Spirosoma rhododendri: one gene and its partner. The protein of the gene in region 1 interacts with the protein of each later gene in a pairwise test. Links are inferred from orthologs where the notes say so. Each region holds a gene or a part of one and is shown on either strand. Other genes may lie near its edges. The genes, in order: abc-f and HH216_RS01145.

What was found.
Region 2: the proteins of abc-f (region 1) and HH216_RS01145 interact in binary tests that used the Escherichia coli proteins (3 or more experiments, as listed by UniProt). The link is inferred for Spirosoma rhododendri from one-to-one orthologs.

Annotation. Positions count from the first base shown.
Region 1 is NZ_CP051677.1:777,372-784,742, forward strand. The notes cover bases 2,138-5,057. They hold abc-f (ribosomal protection-like ABC-F family protein), read right to left. Parts: upstream 4,610-5,057; coding sequence 2,666-4,609; downstream 2,138-2,665. Other genes in these bases: HH216_RS03010 (Dyp-type peroxidase), read right to left, coding at 2,138-2,436; HH216_RS03020 (Gfo/Idh/MocA family protein), read right to left, coding at 4,829-5,057. In the rest of the region: HH216_RS03005 (bestrophin family protein), read left to right, coding at 1-896; more of HH216_RS03010, read right to left, coding at 979-2,137; more of HH216_RS03020, read right to left, coding at 5,058-5,944; HH216_RS03025 (putative oxidoreductase C-terminal domain-containing protein), read right to left, coding at 6,028-7,359. UniProt on the Escherichia coli protein: Genetic data indicate it may be involved in ribosome assembly or function.
Region 2 is NZ_CP051677.1:284,140-291,873, forward strand. Bases 1,972-5,254 are described here. They hold HH216_RS01145 (2-oxoglutarate dehydrogenase E1 component), read right to left. Parts: upstream 4,950-5,254; coding sequence 2,172-4,949; downstream 1,972-2,171. Other genes in these bases: odhB (2-oxoglutarate dehydrogenase complex dihydrolipoyllysine-residue succinyltransferase), read right to left, coding at 1,972-2,080; mce (methylmalonyl-CoA epimerase), read right to left, coding at 5,140-5,254. In the rest of the region: HH216_RS01135 (alpha/beta fold hydrolase), read right to left, coding at 1-338; more of odhB, read right to left, coding at 473-1,971; more of mce, read right to left, coding at 5,255-5,547; HH216_RS01155 (HesB/IscA family protein), read left to right, coding at 5,627-5,953; HH216_RS01160 (hypothetical protein), read right to left, coding at 6,041-6,463; HH216_RS01165 (GNAT family N-acetyltransferase), read right to left, coding at 6,496-7,014; HH216_RS01170 (SDR family NAD(P)-dependent oxidoreductase), read right to left, coding at 7,016-7,734. UniProt on the Escherichia coli protein: E1 component of the 2-oxoglutarate dehydrogenase (OGDH) complex which catalyzes the decarboxylation of 2-oxoglutarate, the first step in the conversion of 2-oxoglutarate to succinyl-CoA and CO(2).

The DNA of each region.
Region 1 (7,371 bases):
AGTGGTTTAACCTCTTCACGCTCAAACGTAGCGACACGGCCCGCAAACTAGCCCCCTACATTCTGGGGTTTGGGGCTTATGCGCTGGCGATTGTACTGCTCGAAAAACACGTCTTTCACCTGTCTGATGAGTCGATTCTACGTAACGTGACATTACTGCATACGCTGCTTGGTTTCGTGATTTCACTGCTGCTGGTGTTTCGCACCAACACGGCGTACGACCGGTGGTGGGAAGGTCGGCGGTTGTGGGGGTCGCTGGTCAACAATAGCCGGAATCTGGGCCTGAAACTGCATCAGATGCTACCCGCCGAAGCCACCGACGTGCGCCAGTTTTACCAATCCATGATTCCCAACTTTGCCTTCGCGCTCAAAAACCACCTCCGCGACGATACGCAACCGAGCGAGTTTGCCGATACGCCGTTGTTGCGTTTCACCGATCTGCGCGCCGATGAACATATTCCGAATCAACTGGCGTCGGCGATGTTTGGGCAAGCGTATGCGCTGGAGCAGCGGGGCATTCTGCGGCCGGAGCACCTGCTGGTACTGAACCTCGAACTGCAATCGTTTATGGAGATTTGCGGAGCCTGCGAGCGCATCAAGAAAACGCCCATTCCCTATTCCTATAGCTCGTTTATCAAAAAATTCATTGTCAGCTACTGCCTGACGCTACCCATTGGCTTCACCTTCAGCCTGCACTACCTCGTCGTGCCGTTTACAATGTTTGTGTTCTACGTACTGGCGAGTCTGGAGGTGTTGGCCGAAGAAGTCGAAAGCCCATTCGGAAACGACGAGAACGACCTGCCGCTCGACTCCATCTGCCAGTCGATTGACAAAACCGTCCGGCAGGGTTTTGAACACCCGACACCGGTGGTTTTAAACGCAGCGGTACGGAAATAAATTTTCAACACAGAGTCACAGAGAACGCAGAGTTGATGCGACAATCATTCTCCGTGCTCTCTGTGACTCTGTGTTGAAAAAATTACAGGTTTTTAAAGAACGTGAGTGAGGGCGCGAAGAAGTAGTCTCCGCCTTTCATGGTCACGAACCCAGCGAAGCCGTCGAACTGTTTCATGTTGCCGGGGCTGCCGTCGTTCCATACCGTGGGGAAGCAGTGGCTGACGGCTTCGCCCGGCGCTGGTTGGCCGATAACCGGATCGATACCCGTTATGTCGGGGCTGCTGAATGGGAAGCTGGACAGGTTAGCCCAGTTCTTTTGGGTGAACTCAAACTGCTCTCCGATGCTGCTCTGGAAACTGGCGAACAACAGGCCGACACCCTCCGTTGGCATCTCGTCAAAATCCGGTTCGTCTTTGGGTTCGATGAGTCGGTCGCCGTAGGTAATGCCCCGGCGGGCCATCAGGTGCATACGCTCGTCGGCCGGGCTTTCACCGTCGCCCGTGCCACGTGGGTTGGTTTTACGGATGTGCCCCTGAAACGGGCAACGGCCACCTTTCAGATCGTCGTGACCGTCGATGAGCTGGCCGTAGTTGAAGTCGTTGATCTTACCAATCTGGTTGTCTTTGAGCGTCACTTTTTTGTCGGTTGCACTCATCGTCACGGGCATTCCATTTTCAAATCGCCCAACAACCATCGCACCGGCCCGTTCGGCGTCATCGTCCTCTAACCCGAGGGCATCAGCCAGACTTTTCTCCATCTCCTTGAAGCCACGCACGTTCTGCTCCAGCTTCCGGAACACGTAATAGCTACCAAACGATTGACCGGGCGTACCCATCGGGTCGGGTACCAACACCAGTTTGAGTGGGGCCACAGGGTTCCAGTTAGTACGATCCGGGGGCGTATCCTGCGTGAAAAATACGGGCTGACTGACGCCGTCAACGTAGCCAAAATGCTCCAGATGGTCGCCTACTTCGTTGGTAAACCCTTTGCCGTATTCAACCGCCAGCACCTTCGCCAGCTTCTGGTCGCGCAGGAAAGCGGCAAACTCAGCTACTTTGGCGCGCAGCGTCGGTTCGACACCATGCGCGAATAAAAACAGCGCATCGCCCTCATTCTGATAGCCGCCCTCCCAGTCGTTCACCAGTGGGTCGTGCAGGTCAGCCTGCGACGCCTGCATACCCGCCTGAAACTGTGAATCAAACTGATGCAGGTTGGTAAAACCCAGCGCTTCGTAGCCCTTCGCGGTCAGGTAAACACCCCGGAAGAAAACCTGCGTCGGTACTTTACCAGCTTTTTTCTGCTTGTTGAACAGGTCGGCATCGGCCCGCTGCTGCTTCGCCGACGTGATGCGTTCGGTAATGGCCAGCTTTTTCAGATACGCCCGGACGTCAGCCCGCTTAGCCGGGTTAAATCGAACCAGTAGTTGTCCGGTAAAATTACGGCCGTGCGAAGTCAGGATATTCCCCTGAAGGTCGTTGGCAATGGCAAGGTAGCCTGGATCTGTCTGGCTGATACCAGACTTAGTAAGATCGAGCGACATGATTGAAAGAGGGTTATCAGGTGAAAACGGGCAATGCCTGCACCGCTTGAACCGATTATTCGGCCACTCCCTTAGTCGCAATCAACCTTTTCCGGATAACGCCCTTTATTTAACGGTAAGACAGTCTTTTTTCAAACACAGAGGCACGGAGATAAACACGGAGCAAACAGAGGTTTTAACTCTATACTCTCTGTGTCTATCTCCGTGCCTCCGTGTTAAAAAGTAAAGACTAAGCCAGTTTTTTCTCCCACTCCTCAGCTTCGAGCATGGCGGTTTCCCACTCATCCTGTAGCTGCCCGATCTGCGCTTTCAAGCGGCTATACTCGTCGTTTTTGGCCTGCATCAGCTTGTCGTCGCCGTAGGTAGCGGGGTCGGCAAGTTCGGTTTCGAGCCGCTTCTTACGTTCTTCCAACTGCCCGATTTTCGTTTCGGAGTCCTCGGCCTGCTGGTTGAGCTTTTTCAGCGTTTTCTGCCAGTCCCGGCGTTCGTCGTCGGAGCCGTTTTTCTTACCGTTTACCGCTCCGTTGGTCGCAGCGGGCTTCGGCGGGGCAGGTGGAGCCTCGGCCTTACCGGCTTTGCGCTCTTCCATCCACCATTCGTATTCGTCGTAGGTGCCGTGGTATTCCTTAATCTGCTCGTCTTCGATGTACCAGATTTTGTTGGCAATCTGCGAAACGAAATACCGGTCGTGCGAGACAACGACGTAGGTACCTTCGTACTGCTCCAGCGCCTGAATCAGGATGTTCACCGACTGCATATCAAGGTGGTTAGTCGGCTCGTCAAGCAGCAGGAAGTTGGCCTGCGAGAGCAGTACCTTCGCCAGCGCCACCCGCGACTTTTCCCCCCCCGACAGCACCTTGATTTTCTTGAATACTTCGTCGTTGGAGAACAGGAAACAGCCCAGAACGCCCCGCAGTTCGCCTTCGCTCTTGGTCGGGTTGGCATGCTTCAACTCATCGAGCAGCGTATCTTCGACGCTGAGCGATTCGAGCTGGTGCTGGGCGTAGAAACTAAACGACACGTTGTGCCCCAGTTGCCGGTTGCCATCGTTGACCGGCTCCGACCCCGAAATAATCCGCAACAACGTCGACTTACCGCGCCCGTTGGCACCGATCAGCGCAACCTTATCGCCCCGCTCGAGCCGGATATCCGCTTTGGTCAGAATCTTTTTCGGACCGTACGCTTTTGTCACGTCGTCCAGGTGCAGGATGTGGCGACCAGGTTGGGTAGAGAACTGGAACTTGAAGTTCACCCGCGCAGCTTCATCGATAACGTCGTCGACGCGCTCCATCCGGGCCAGTTGCTTGACACGGCTTTGGGCTTGTTTAGCCTTAGTGGCCTGGGCTTTGAAACGTTCGATGAATCGCTCCGTCTGCCGAATTTTAGCCTGCTGGTTTTCGTAAGCACCCTTCTGAATTTCGTTGCGCAGGGCCTTTTCCTCCAGATAGAACGAATAGTTACCGGCGTAATAGTTCAGCTTGGCGTTGGCGACTTCGACCGTTACGTCGATGACGTTGTCCAGGAATTCGCGGTCGTGCGAAACCACGATCACGGCCCCTTCGTAAGTCTGAATGTATTTCTCCACCCACTGGATCGAGGGCAGGTCAAGGTGGTTAGTCGGCTCGTCGAGCATGAGCAGCGACGGCTTTTGCAGCAGCAGTTTGGCCAGCATCACGCGCATCCGCCAGCCCCCCGAAAACTGCCGGAGTGGCTTTTGCAAATCATCCGTCGAGAAGCCCAGTCCCTCCATGATCTCCTCCGCCTTCGACTGCACCGAGTAGCCGTCGAGCGCTTCGAATTCTTCCTGAAGTTTACCCAGCTTATCGACCAGTTCGTCTTTGTAATCGGTCTCCATTTCGTGGAGCACCTCATCAATCTGTATTTGCAGCTTGTTCTGCCGCTCGAACGCCTGCATGGCTACCGACAGAATCGAGTCGTCGGTCTGGTACGAGAGCAGGTCCTGATTGAGGAAGCCGAGGGTTACGTCGCCCGCTTTGGAGATCGTACCGCCGTCATACTGGTATTCGTTGTTGAGGATACGCAGCAGCGTCGATTTGCCGGTTCCGTTGAGGCCAATAAGACCAATTTTCTGACCGGGCTTTATATGCAGCGACGCATTTTCGTAGAGCGCCCGACTGCCGAGATAATACGAGAGGTTGGTAATGGAAATCATAGCACAAAGTTACCAGAAAGAAAACCGATCTGCACGGCTTTAAATTCCGGTAGTTTTGTGGGTTTACGGTTAGCTGGTGTGTAGCCTGGACGTCCACGTCCGGGTGGGCGCGATAGCGACCTAAAAGCTGCCGCCTGAGATAGTTGGCCTGACGGCCACCCGGACCTGGAGGTCCAGGCTACACTCCACCCACCAACATTAAACCTTAAACCATAAACCTTAAACCTTCAGCTTGACTACTTCCGCCTGCTTCTGGGCTTTGATGGCGAGTTCGGTGGCGAGGAAACAATGTTCCTGCGTCATAGCCGTTTCGGTGCGGTTCAGCACATCGTCGACCAGTTGCTGCCCGTACGGCAGGGGCACATCGGCGCAGTCGATGTAGCGCGTTTCTTTCTGGTTGACCAGATACAAGTGATTGCCCTTCTCGCTTTTGGTGATGTCGATGTTCTTGCGAATTTCGATATAGCCCTCTGTGCCGAGAATCGTCAGCCGCCCGTCGCCCCACGTTTTCAACCCTTCGGGTGAAAACCAGTCGACACGCACGTAACCCATCCCGCCGTTGCCGCGTACCATCACGTCGCCGAAATCCTCGAATTGCGGGTGCTGCGGGTAACGCACATTGCCCACCTCCGACGCAACCACGTCAGCTTTGGTTGAACCAGTGAAAAACAGGAACTGGTCGAACTGATGCGAGCCGATATCGCAGATAATACCGCCGAACTGTTTTTTGTCGAAGAACCAGTCTGGGCGCGACATCAGCGCAATGCGGTGCGGACCCAACCCAATTGTCTGAACGACTTTACCGATAGCGCCTTCCTTCACCAGTTCGCCCGCTTTCACCGTCGCCCGGTTCTCGAAGCGCTCACTGTACATAATCGAGTAAATGCGCTTCGTTTCGCGCTGCACCTTCCGCACCTCGGCCAGTTGATCGAGCGTAATGATACCGGGCTTGTCAGACATATAGTCTTTGCCCGCCCGCATTACGCGAATACCCAGCGGAGCGCGGTCGATGGGGATACCGGAGCTAAGCACGAGTTGAATAGACTTGTCGTCCAGTACCTCCTGCTCGCTGCGGGCCTGTTTCGCCTGCGGGTATCGCTTGGCGAACGCAGCCGCCAGATCGGGTTCTTTGGCGTAGAACGACACCAGTTCGCCCCCACCCCGGATCACCGCTTCGACCTGCCCGTAAATGTGGCTATGGTTCAGCCCGACAGCCGCAAACTTGATTCGGTTAGCGCCACGCAGATCGGGTTGTACAGCCGCCTGCGCGACGGTCGGCAGAGCGGGCAGAGCCACCAGTCCGGCGGCCGTCGTTAGAAAATTACGTCGTTGCATAGGAGAACAATGAGTGAATGTGTGATTGAGCGAATGAGTGAATAGCAGGAACAACGGGTAGATGAGCGACAGCAGTTATTCGCTCATTCACGCATTCGTTTATTCACCATTGATAACGCCTGCGTCGTGGTGTAGTACTTCGCCAGCATATTCGGGACTTCCCAGGCGGGGAGTTTTCCGGCGTTGAGGTAATCGAGGTACTTTTCCATGACCCGGCCGAAGTGCGCTTCGTGGCCTTCGTTGTATTTCTCCGGTACCGTCACCTGCCAGCCGGCGGGTGTTTTGGTCAGGTCGATACCGGGAAATTCGCGTTGGATAGTAGGCAGGGCCGCTTTCAGGTCGCTGTCGAAGCTGGTATTGCCCACGATGGGTTCGATGTATAGTACCGGCTTGTATTGCTGCTCGGCTCCCTGCTTGATAATCAGATTGGCCTTGCTACCGCGCATGATCGAGTAGTGCGTGTCGCCCCCGCCTTCGGGCGCTTTGTAGGCCCACGTCACAGCCACCCGAGCGTTGATACCGCGCAGCTGGTAGTTGATTTCGCCGTTGCTGAACACCCGCAGCACACTGTCGCCAACCACGTCTTTTTTCAGGTAATCGGGAAAAGTCGACAGCTTTGTGATGGCCTGAAATTGACTCCAGTTCATGTTGGTCGGCCAGTGCCGCGCCGATGTCAGCCGGATATCGCGTTTGTAGTCGAGCACCTGTTCGGGGAAAGCCGCCCACTGCACCAGATCGACCAGGTGGGTCGTCACGTCGACGATGCCTTCGCCCTGCTGCGCGACGTCCATAAACCAGGCCGGACGCGTCAGGATACTACCCGACACGTTTTTGTAGAAGTGGTGAACGCTTTCCTTAACAATGGCCGGATTGTCGGGCGTACCTTTTACCAGTGTACCAAACACACCCGGTTGCCGCGAAAACGCCCGCTGCAACTGCGTTGTGATTTCATAGCGTTCAGTCATGATGTCGTAGAGCAGCACCTTGTTCCGGGCGGCCGTGGCGAAAGCTTCCTTCAACTTGTCGAACGCCGACGCCTGAATTACCATCGGCTTGTCGGCCAGCACGTTGAATCCAGCGGCAACACTTTTCAGGATATAATCGGTTTTGAGCCGGTTGTTTCCCGCCATCACAACCACGTTTCCCGCCTTTTCGGTCAGCATTTTTTCGAGAAAGTCAGGTCCTGTATATACCTGTTCATCCCAGTGCGTCGGGTTCTCGGCCCGGCTGTTGTAGCCCTTGATTCGGGTAAGGTGCTGCTCGAGGTCGGACCCAGCAGGTGCATAGACCCGCACCGTTTTGTCGACGTTTGGGTAATCAGTTTTCTGAACCAGTGCCGCGTGGAAATGGCCGGGGTCGAGGGTAATCAGCCGGATAGGTTCGCCAGAGCGCGGCCCGGGCAGGTGGTAAGCCATCAGACCAAGCGA
Region 2 (7,734 bases), 490 kb from region 1 along the record:
AGCGCCTTCACTTTCGGGTCGTTGCCCGCTTCGGAAATCACGAAGCCACCCCACGAATGACCAACCAGTACAACGTCGCCTTCAGCCCGCGCAATGGCCCGCTTCGTCGCAGCCACGTCGTCTTCCAGCGATGTCGTTGGGTTCTGCACGGAGATAACCGGATAGCCACTGGCGAGCAAGGGCGCGATTACTTTACTCCACGACGAGCCATCGGCCCATAATCCGTGTACAAAAACAACGGTCGGTTTTCCATTGGCAGTACGAGCCGGAGCCTGACCATTCGCCCATGCGAAAGACAGCAGTGTCAGGGCTAGCGAAACAAAAATCTTCTTGTTCATAGGTTTTAACTGCGAGTGTGTTTGTCACTAATTCCACAGCTAAATACCAGGTTTAGAACGGCGTATTTTTTACCATTTGTTAAAAACAAAAAAGCGTCTGACTTAGACGCTTTTTTGTACGGGTAATTATTGTCTTACATCTCCAGCAGCAGCCGGGCGGGATCTTCGAGGATCTGCTTGACTCGCACCAGGAAGCTAACCGACTCTTTACCGTCGATGATGCGGTGATCGTACGACAGGGCCAGGTACATAATCGGCCGAACAACGATCTCACCGTTCACCACCACTGGCCGCTCAACGATGTTGTGCATACCGAGAATTGCCGACTGTGGCGCGTTGATAATCGGCGTCGACAGCATCGACCCGAATGTACCACCGTTGGTGATTGTAAACGTACCACCAGTCATCTGATCGATGGTCAGTTTGTTGTCGCGGGCCAGACCAGCCAACCGGACAATTTCCTTTTCGATGCCGGCAAAGCTCATCTGCTCAGCGTTCCGAATGACCGGAACAACCAGTCCCCGTTCCGTCGAAACGGCGATGGAGATATCACAGAAATCGTTGAACACGATGTTGTCGCCGTCGATCTGGGCGTTCACCGCCGGGAAATCTTTCAGCGCGGCACAAACGGCTTTAGCGAAGAACGACATGAAGCCAAGCCCAACGCCATGCTTCTCTTTGAACTTGTCTTTGTACTTGTTGCGCAGATCCATCACCGGCTTCATGTCGACCTCGTTGAAGGTCGTCAGCATGGCCGTTTCGTTTTTCACCGACACCAGTCGGCGGGCGATGGTCCGACGCAGCGACGTCATCCGCTCGGTGCGCTGATTACGCGATCCGGCCGGGGCTGGTGCCGCCTGCGGGGCGGGGGCAGCTGGTTTAGCTGGTGCTGCGGGCTTGGCAGCAGGGGCTTCAGCAGGTGCAGGCGATGCTTTCATCGCATCTTCTTTGGTGATGCGTCCGCCAACGCCACTACCCTGAACGGCCTGTGCTGTTACGCCTTTCTCGTCCAGAATCTTGGCCGCTGCTGGCGACGGATGGTTGGCCGCGTAGCCATTTTGTCCGTTCGATGCAGCCTGCTGCGCCGGTTCGGCCGCTGGGCGACCAGGTTCAGGCGACGGTGCCGCAGCGGGTTTGGCCGCACCAGCACTCGTTTCAATTTTAGCAATCAAGGCACCGATGGGCAATGTAGCACCGGCTTCAGCCACGATACGGAGCGTACCGGCCGCTTCAGCGGGTAATTCAAAGGTGGCTTTATCGGATTCCAGTTCGCACAGCACTTCGTCCAGCGCGACCTGATCGCCGTCTTTCTTGCTCCACGACGCGATGGTCACTTCCGTAACCGACTCACCAACAGCGGGAACTTTCATTTCGATTACCTGACCTGCCGACGAAGCAGCGGGAGCAGCTTCTGCCGCCGGGGCCGGAGCAGCCTCCGCTTTGGGAGCTGGAGCAGGCTCTTCTTTCTGGGCGGCCGGTGCTGCGGGGGCAGCGGCTGGTGCGCTGCCGTTGCCGTCGATGCTGCAAATGCTGGCACCAATAGGCAACACATCGCCTTCCTGCGCCAGAATGTGCAGTACGCCATCGGCTTCAGCATTCAGTTCGAAGGTGGCTTTGTCAGATTCTAATCCGCAAATCACTTCGTCCATCTTCACCGTGTCGCCTTCTTTTTTGTACCAGGTACCAACGGTTACTTCGGTAATCGATTCCCCAACGGGGGGGATTTTCATCTCAACGGCCATTATTTCCGGGTTTGTAGTTTGTGGTATGTAGTTCATGGTTTGTGCTGCCGGGAGGCAACTTAAACCCTTAAACGAAAAACCTCAAACTCATTTATTCAAATGCACGCCGAACGATATCGGCCTGTTCCTGACTGTGTACTTTCGGATACCCACTGGCGGGTGATGCCGACGCTTTCCGGCCAATGATCGGAAGGACCATGCCTACACGAAGCAGGTAGGTCCAGTAACCCATATTTTCAGGTTCTTCCTGTACCCAGAATACCTGCGCGTCGGTGTATTTTGCCAGTTCAGCGTCGATCTGCGTTTTAGGCAGCGGAGCTAGTTGCTCCAGCCGGATGATCGCTACATCGTCGCGCTGATCGGCCTGCTGCTTTTCGAGCAGATCGTAGTACACCTTACCCGTGCAAAGCAGCACCCGCTTCACCTTCTTGGCATCGACGTAGCTGTCGCCCAGCACTTCCTGGAATGAACCGTTGGTTAGGTCTTCCAATGGCGAAACCACTTTCGGGTGGCGCAGCAGCGACTTCGGCGACATAATCACCAGTGGCTTACGGAACGCCCACGTCAGTTGCCGACGCATGACGTGGAACAGGTTGGCCGGGGTCGTGATGTTGGCCACGACCATGTTGTATTCCGCGTACAGTTGCAGATACCGCTCCGGGCGGGCGTTGGAGTGCTCCGGTCCCTGCCCTTCGTAGCCGTGCGGCAACAGCATGGTCAGACCATTCTGAATACCCCATTTCGACTCAGCGGCCGAAATAAACTGGTCGATGATGATCTGCGCGCCGTTCGAGAAATCGCCGAACTGAGCTTCCCAGATCACCAGCGCGTGGGGGTTAGCCATCGCGTAACCGTATTCAAAACCCAGCACGCCGTATTCCGACAGCAGCGAGTTGTAAATCTGTAGCTTCGTCTGTCCCTCGGCGATATGGTCGAGCGACGAGTATGTTTCGTTTGTTTCGGCGTCGTGCAGTACGGCGTGGCGGTGCGAGAACGTCCCCCTCTGCACATCCTGCCCGCTCAGACGGACCGGCTTGTTTTCCAGCAGCAGCGACCCATAGGCAAGCAGTTCGGCCGTACCCCAGTTTACCATCTTGCTGTCGGTCAGCATGGCCTGCCGGTCTTTCAGCAGCTTGTCGATCTGCTTCAGCGGCTTGAATCCTTGCGGCACCGATGTCAGGGCTTTGCCGATGGTTTCGAGCGTTTCGGCAGGTACGCCCGTCTCCGGCGACTTCTCAAAGTCTTCGGGTTCGGAGTAGCGCAGTTCGGCCCAGTCGAGGTCGAGCCGCAGCGGTTTGTACGGAATCTCGGCTTTCTGCTTCACCTTGTCGAGCCGCTCCTGAAGCTGCTTCTTGAACTCGGTGTCCATACCCTTCGCCAGTTCGGCATCCACATCGCCACGCTCGATCAGTGTTTTGTTGTAGAGTTCGCGGGGGTTGTCGTGCTTGTCGATGATGCCGTACATCGTCGGCTGCGTGAACTTCGGCTCGTCGGACTCATTGTGTCCGTAGCGTCGGTAGCAGACCATGTCGATAAACACGTCACGCTTGAATTTCTCGCGGAATTCAACGGCCAGTTTGGCGCAGAAAATTACCGCTTCCGGATCGTCGCCGTTGACGTGAAAAATCGGTGCATCGATGATTTTGGCAACGTCCGAGCAGTAGATCGACGAACGGGCGTCGTCGAAGTCAGTGGTGAAGCCAACCTGGTTGTTTATAACGAAGTGAACTGTACCGCCGGTTGTGTAGCCGGGCAGTTTGGCCATCTGCGTCACTTCATAGACGATACCCTGCCCCGCCACGGCTGCGTCGCCGTGAATCAGAATTGGCATAATCCGGGTGAAGTCGCCGTTGTATTCTTCATCGGCCTGCGCCCGCACGAAGCCCTCAACCACCGGGTCGACGGTTTCCAGGTGCGACGGGTTAGGGGCCAGTTTCACGCTAATCTCCTTACCGGCCGGGGTATGCAGCAGACTCGAATAGCCGAGGTGATATTTTACATCGCCATCGCCGTACGCGTGCTGCGGAACGTTACCTTCAAAGCCGTCGAAGATAGCTTCGTAGGACTTACCCATGATGTTCGACAGCACGTTGAGCCGTCCCCGGTGTGCCATCCCGATCATCACTTCTTCGACACCCAGTTCGGCCGCCTGACTGATGATCGTATCGAGCGCGGGAATGGTCGACTCACCGCCTTCGAGCGAGAATCGCTTCTGCCCTAGGTATTTCGTGGCCAGGAAGTTTTCGAAAACGGTGGCTTCGTTCAGCTTTTCCAGGATGCGCTTTTTCTCATCGAGCGACGGGCTGAACTCCAGCGCTTCTTTCTCGATCTTGTTACGCAGCCAGTTTTTCACGTCCATCTCGCGGATGTACATGTACTCGAAACCGATGTTGCCCGCGTAAATCTTACGCAGCGATTCCATGATCGTGCGAAGCGTGGCGGGTCCGATACCAAGCAGCTTACCCGACTCAAATACGGTGTCGAGGTCGGCGTCCGACAGGGCGTAGTCGGGCAGGTCGACGCGGGGCTGCCGGTCTTTGCGCTCTTTCAGCGGGTTTGTTTTTGCCAGCAGGTGCCCCCGCGAGCGGTAGGCTTTGATCAGACTAGCCACTGATACCTCTTTCTCGGCGTGGGTCGCATCGACGGGTTTTGCCGCTGTTGCCGCGCCGTTCGAGGCAACGCCATTGACGGCGGCACCGTTGGTTTTTCCGTTCCCGTTGGGTTTATCGGTGTAGGTCGAAGAGAAGTCGAATCCCTTGAAAAACTGTTGCCAGCTTTCATCGACCGACTGAGGGTCTTTTTTGTAAGACTGATATAGCTGATCGATATAGGCTACATCAGAATTGGCGATATATGAGTACTGATCCATGACGGTGGCGCGTCGTTGTTTTGAGGGGCAAAGGTAGCGTATCGTTCAGATACTTAACCGCAAAATTTATGGTTTTTATCCTATAAAATACCGCTGTCGGCGCGCTTACAGGCATAACGCCATTGGGTACCGTTTAGTTGAGATTTCAATGGGGCCGCTCCGACTCCCGCCTGACGTGAAATTCCAGACGTCAGCTGTGTTTTTCCTGACACAGTTCAATCAGGACGCCGTTGGTGGTTTTGGGGTGCAGAAAGCACACCAGCTTATTGTCGGCACCGGGCTTTGGCTGATCGCTGAGCAGGGTAAATCCTTCGCTTTTCAGCCGTTCCATTTCCGCCTGAATATCATCGACTTCAACCGCAATATGGTGAACACCCTCGCCCCGCTTTTCCAGAAAACGTGCAATTGCGCTGTCGGGATTGGCGGCTTCAAGCAGTTCAAGCTTGGTCTGGTTGATGCGAAAAAAGGAGGTCGTCACACCTTCCGATTCGACGGTTTCCTGCTTGTAGGGCGGCACATTGAGCAGTCGGGCGAACAGGTCGTTGGCCTGCGCCAGGTCGCGAACGGCGATGCCTATATGTTCGATGTTGGTAAGCATAGCGGGTAAGAACTTTTCTGATTGGGGGTAAGTTAAGGAAGTAACGACTAATTCGCCGTCGGCAGACGCACAATCAACCATGGTTACGGTTTCAGACATAGCAAAAGACAAGATTATCGAACTGCGCCAGAAAGAAGGCTATACCGACAATTATTCGATTCGGGTAGCTGTGCAGGGTGGTGGCTGTTCGGGCCTGATGTACGACCTGCAATTCGACACAGCGCAGCAGCCTACTGACCACGTCGTCGAAGACAAGGGCATCAAAATTCTGGTCGACCGGAAGAGCCTGCTTTATCTGGCCGGTACCGAACTCGACTTCTCCGACGGCCTCAACGGCAAAGGTTTCCAATTCAAGAATCCCAACGCGAGCCGTACCTGCGGCTGTGGCGAAAGCTTCGCGGTATAGAGTGACTGTCAAATAGCGTCTTGCTGTTTGAGACAGAAAAAACACCGCTGACAACGGTGTTTTTTTGTTTTCTACGGGGCGATCTAGCTAGCGGCAATGCTTATTATCATACACTGATTTGGCCAGCGAATCGACACCCGCTATACCCTTTCCAGTTTTTACGATCTCCTCTAATTTTACCCTATCTACCTCGTACCAAGTACAAGTCATGCCACTGTTTACGTCTACTTCAACGCCCAAGCGTTGTTCAGTTTTATGGTACCAGATTGCGTGTCGGTTTCCCTGCGCTGGGTCACTGTCGCGGAACGAATACATCACCCGGTAGAAGTCGTCGGAAGGTAGTCGATTAAACCGGCCTGCTATGTGGTTGAGCGTTGCGTTTTGCGCGTCGAACTTTGAATCGAACGTTCCCATATCCCCGTACCTATCCAGCCCAAGCGGATTTGAGATATCACATGAGAAACAGCCTACCAGCAGGAAGGCAAGACTAGTTTTTGCGTTGAGTTTCATACTGTTTTTATGAGATCACGCAATGTACCTGTTCAGCCCGGATATTCCCACCACAGCATATTCTCAAAACGGTCGAAGAGGTGAAAATCGTTTTTTTCCAGCACCCGCTGCGACGCTACATTTTCCACATTGGTATCGGCCGTAACCCGCAGCACACCCGGCTGTTGCAGCACCCAATCGACCAGACCACCGACCATTTCGGTCATGTAGCCCTGCCGCTGCCGGGACGGGTAGGTGCCGTAGCCAATCTCCACCGTACCCGTTTCGTCGGGCTCCCCCTTGAATTTAGCTTCAGCTACGATCTGCTGCCGCTCGTCATCAATCGCGACCCAGATCGTGTGGAAGAGCGGATCGAAGCGGGGGTCGAGCAGGCGCGGGATGGTATATCCCCGAATAATGCTCAGCAGCGGCTCCGTCACAACGCGGGGGCCGGTTCTCAGGTGCAACGCCTGCTCCAGCCGGTAGCTATCGGCGATGTGCAGCCGTAGTTCGGGTAGCGTCAGCGGGCGCAGCGTCAGGCGGGGGTAGTCAGCATGGCAACGGGTTGACAAATCAGTACTGTCCTTCGCTCACACTCCAGCCCCCGTCGATGGTTAGCACCTGCCCGGTGGTGAAGCGCGATTGATCGGACATGAAGTAGACCGCTGCACCAGACAAATCGTTGGGATGGCCGATGCGTCCCCCATCAAGTGGTTGTTTCGACGGGATGAACGCCATGATCTTATCGTCGTTGACGGCCCGCTGCGACATGGGTGTTTCGACCAGCGACGGCACCAGCACGTTGACCCGGATATTCTGACTGGCGTAGTACGATGCGACCGACCGCGAAAAGCCGATCACGGCCGACTTAGCAGCAGCATAGGCATGGGTCGCGAAATAAGCCGGTGATGGTGATTGCCCCAGCACCGAGCCCATGTTCAGAATGGTACCACCCGATTCCTGCGCGCGAAAGGCCCGCACAGCCGCCTGATTCGACAGCATCATGGCCGTCAGGTTGGTGTTCATCGTATACTGCCAACCGTCGAGGGTTAGTTCGTGCAGGGGGCCATCGCCAAACCGCCGACCGCTGCCTCCGGCCACGTGATAGAGTCCGTCGAAGCCACCGAAAATCTGCTGACACAGCCCTATTGCTTTGGGGGCCGTTTGCGGATCGGCCGCGTCGCCCGACATAGCGAGACCGTTGCCACTCAATTGTTGTTCGGCTTTGGCACCGTTTTCGGGGTTGCGGCCAACGACTACGACCTGCGCCCCTTCGGCCACAAACGACTGTG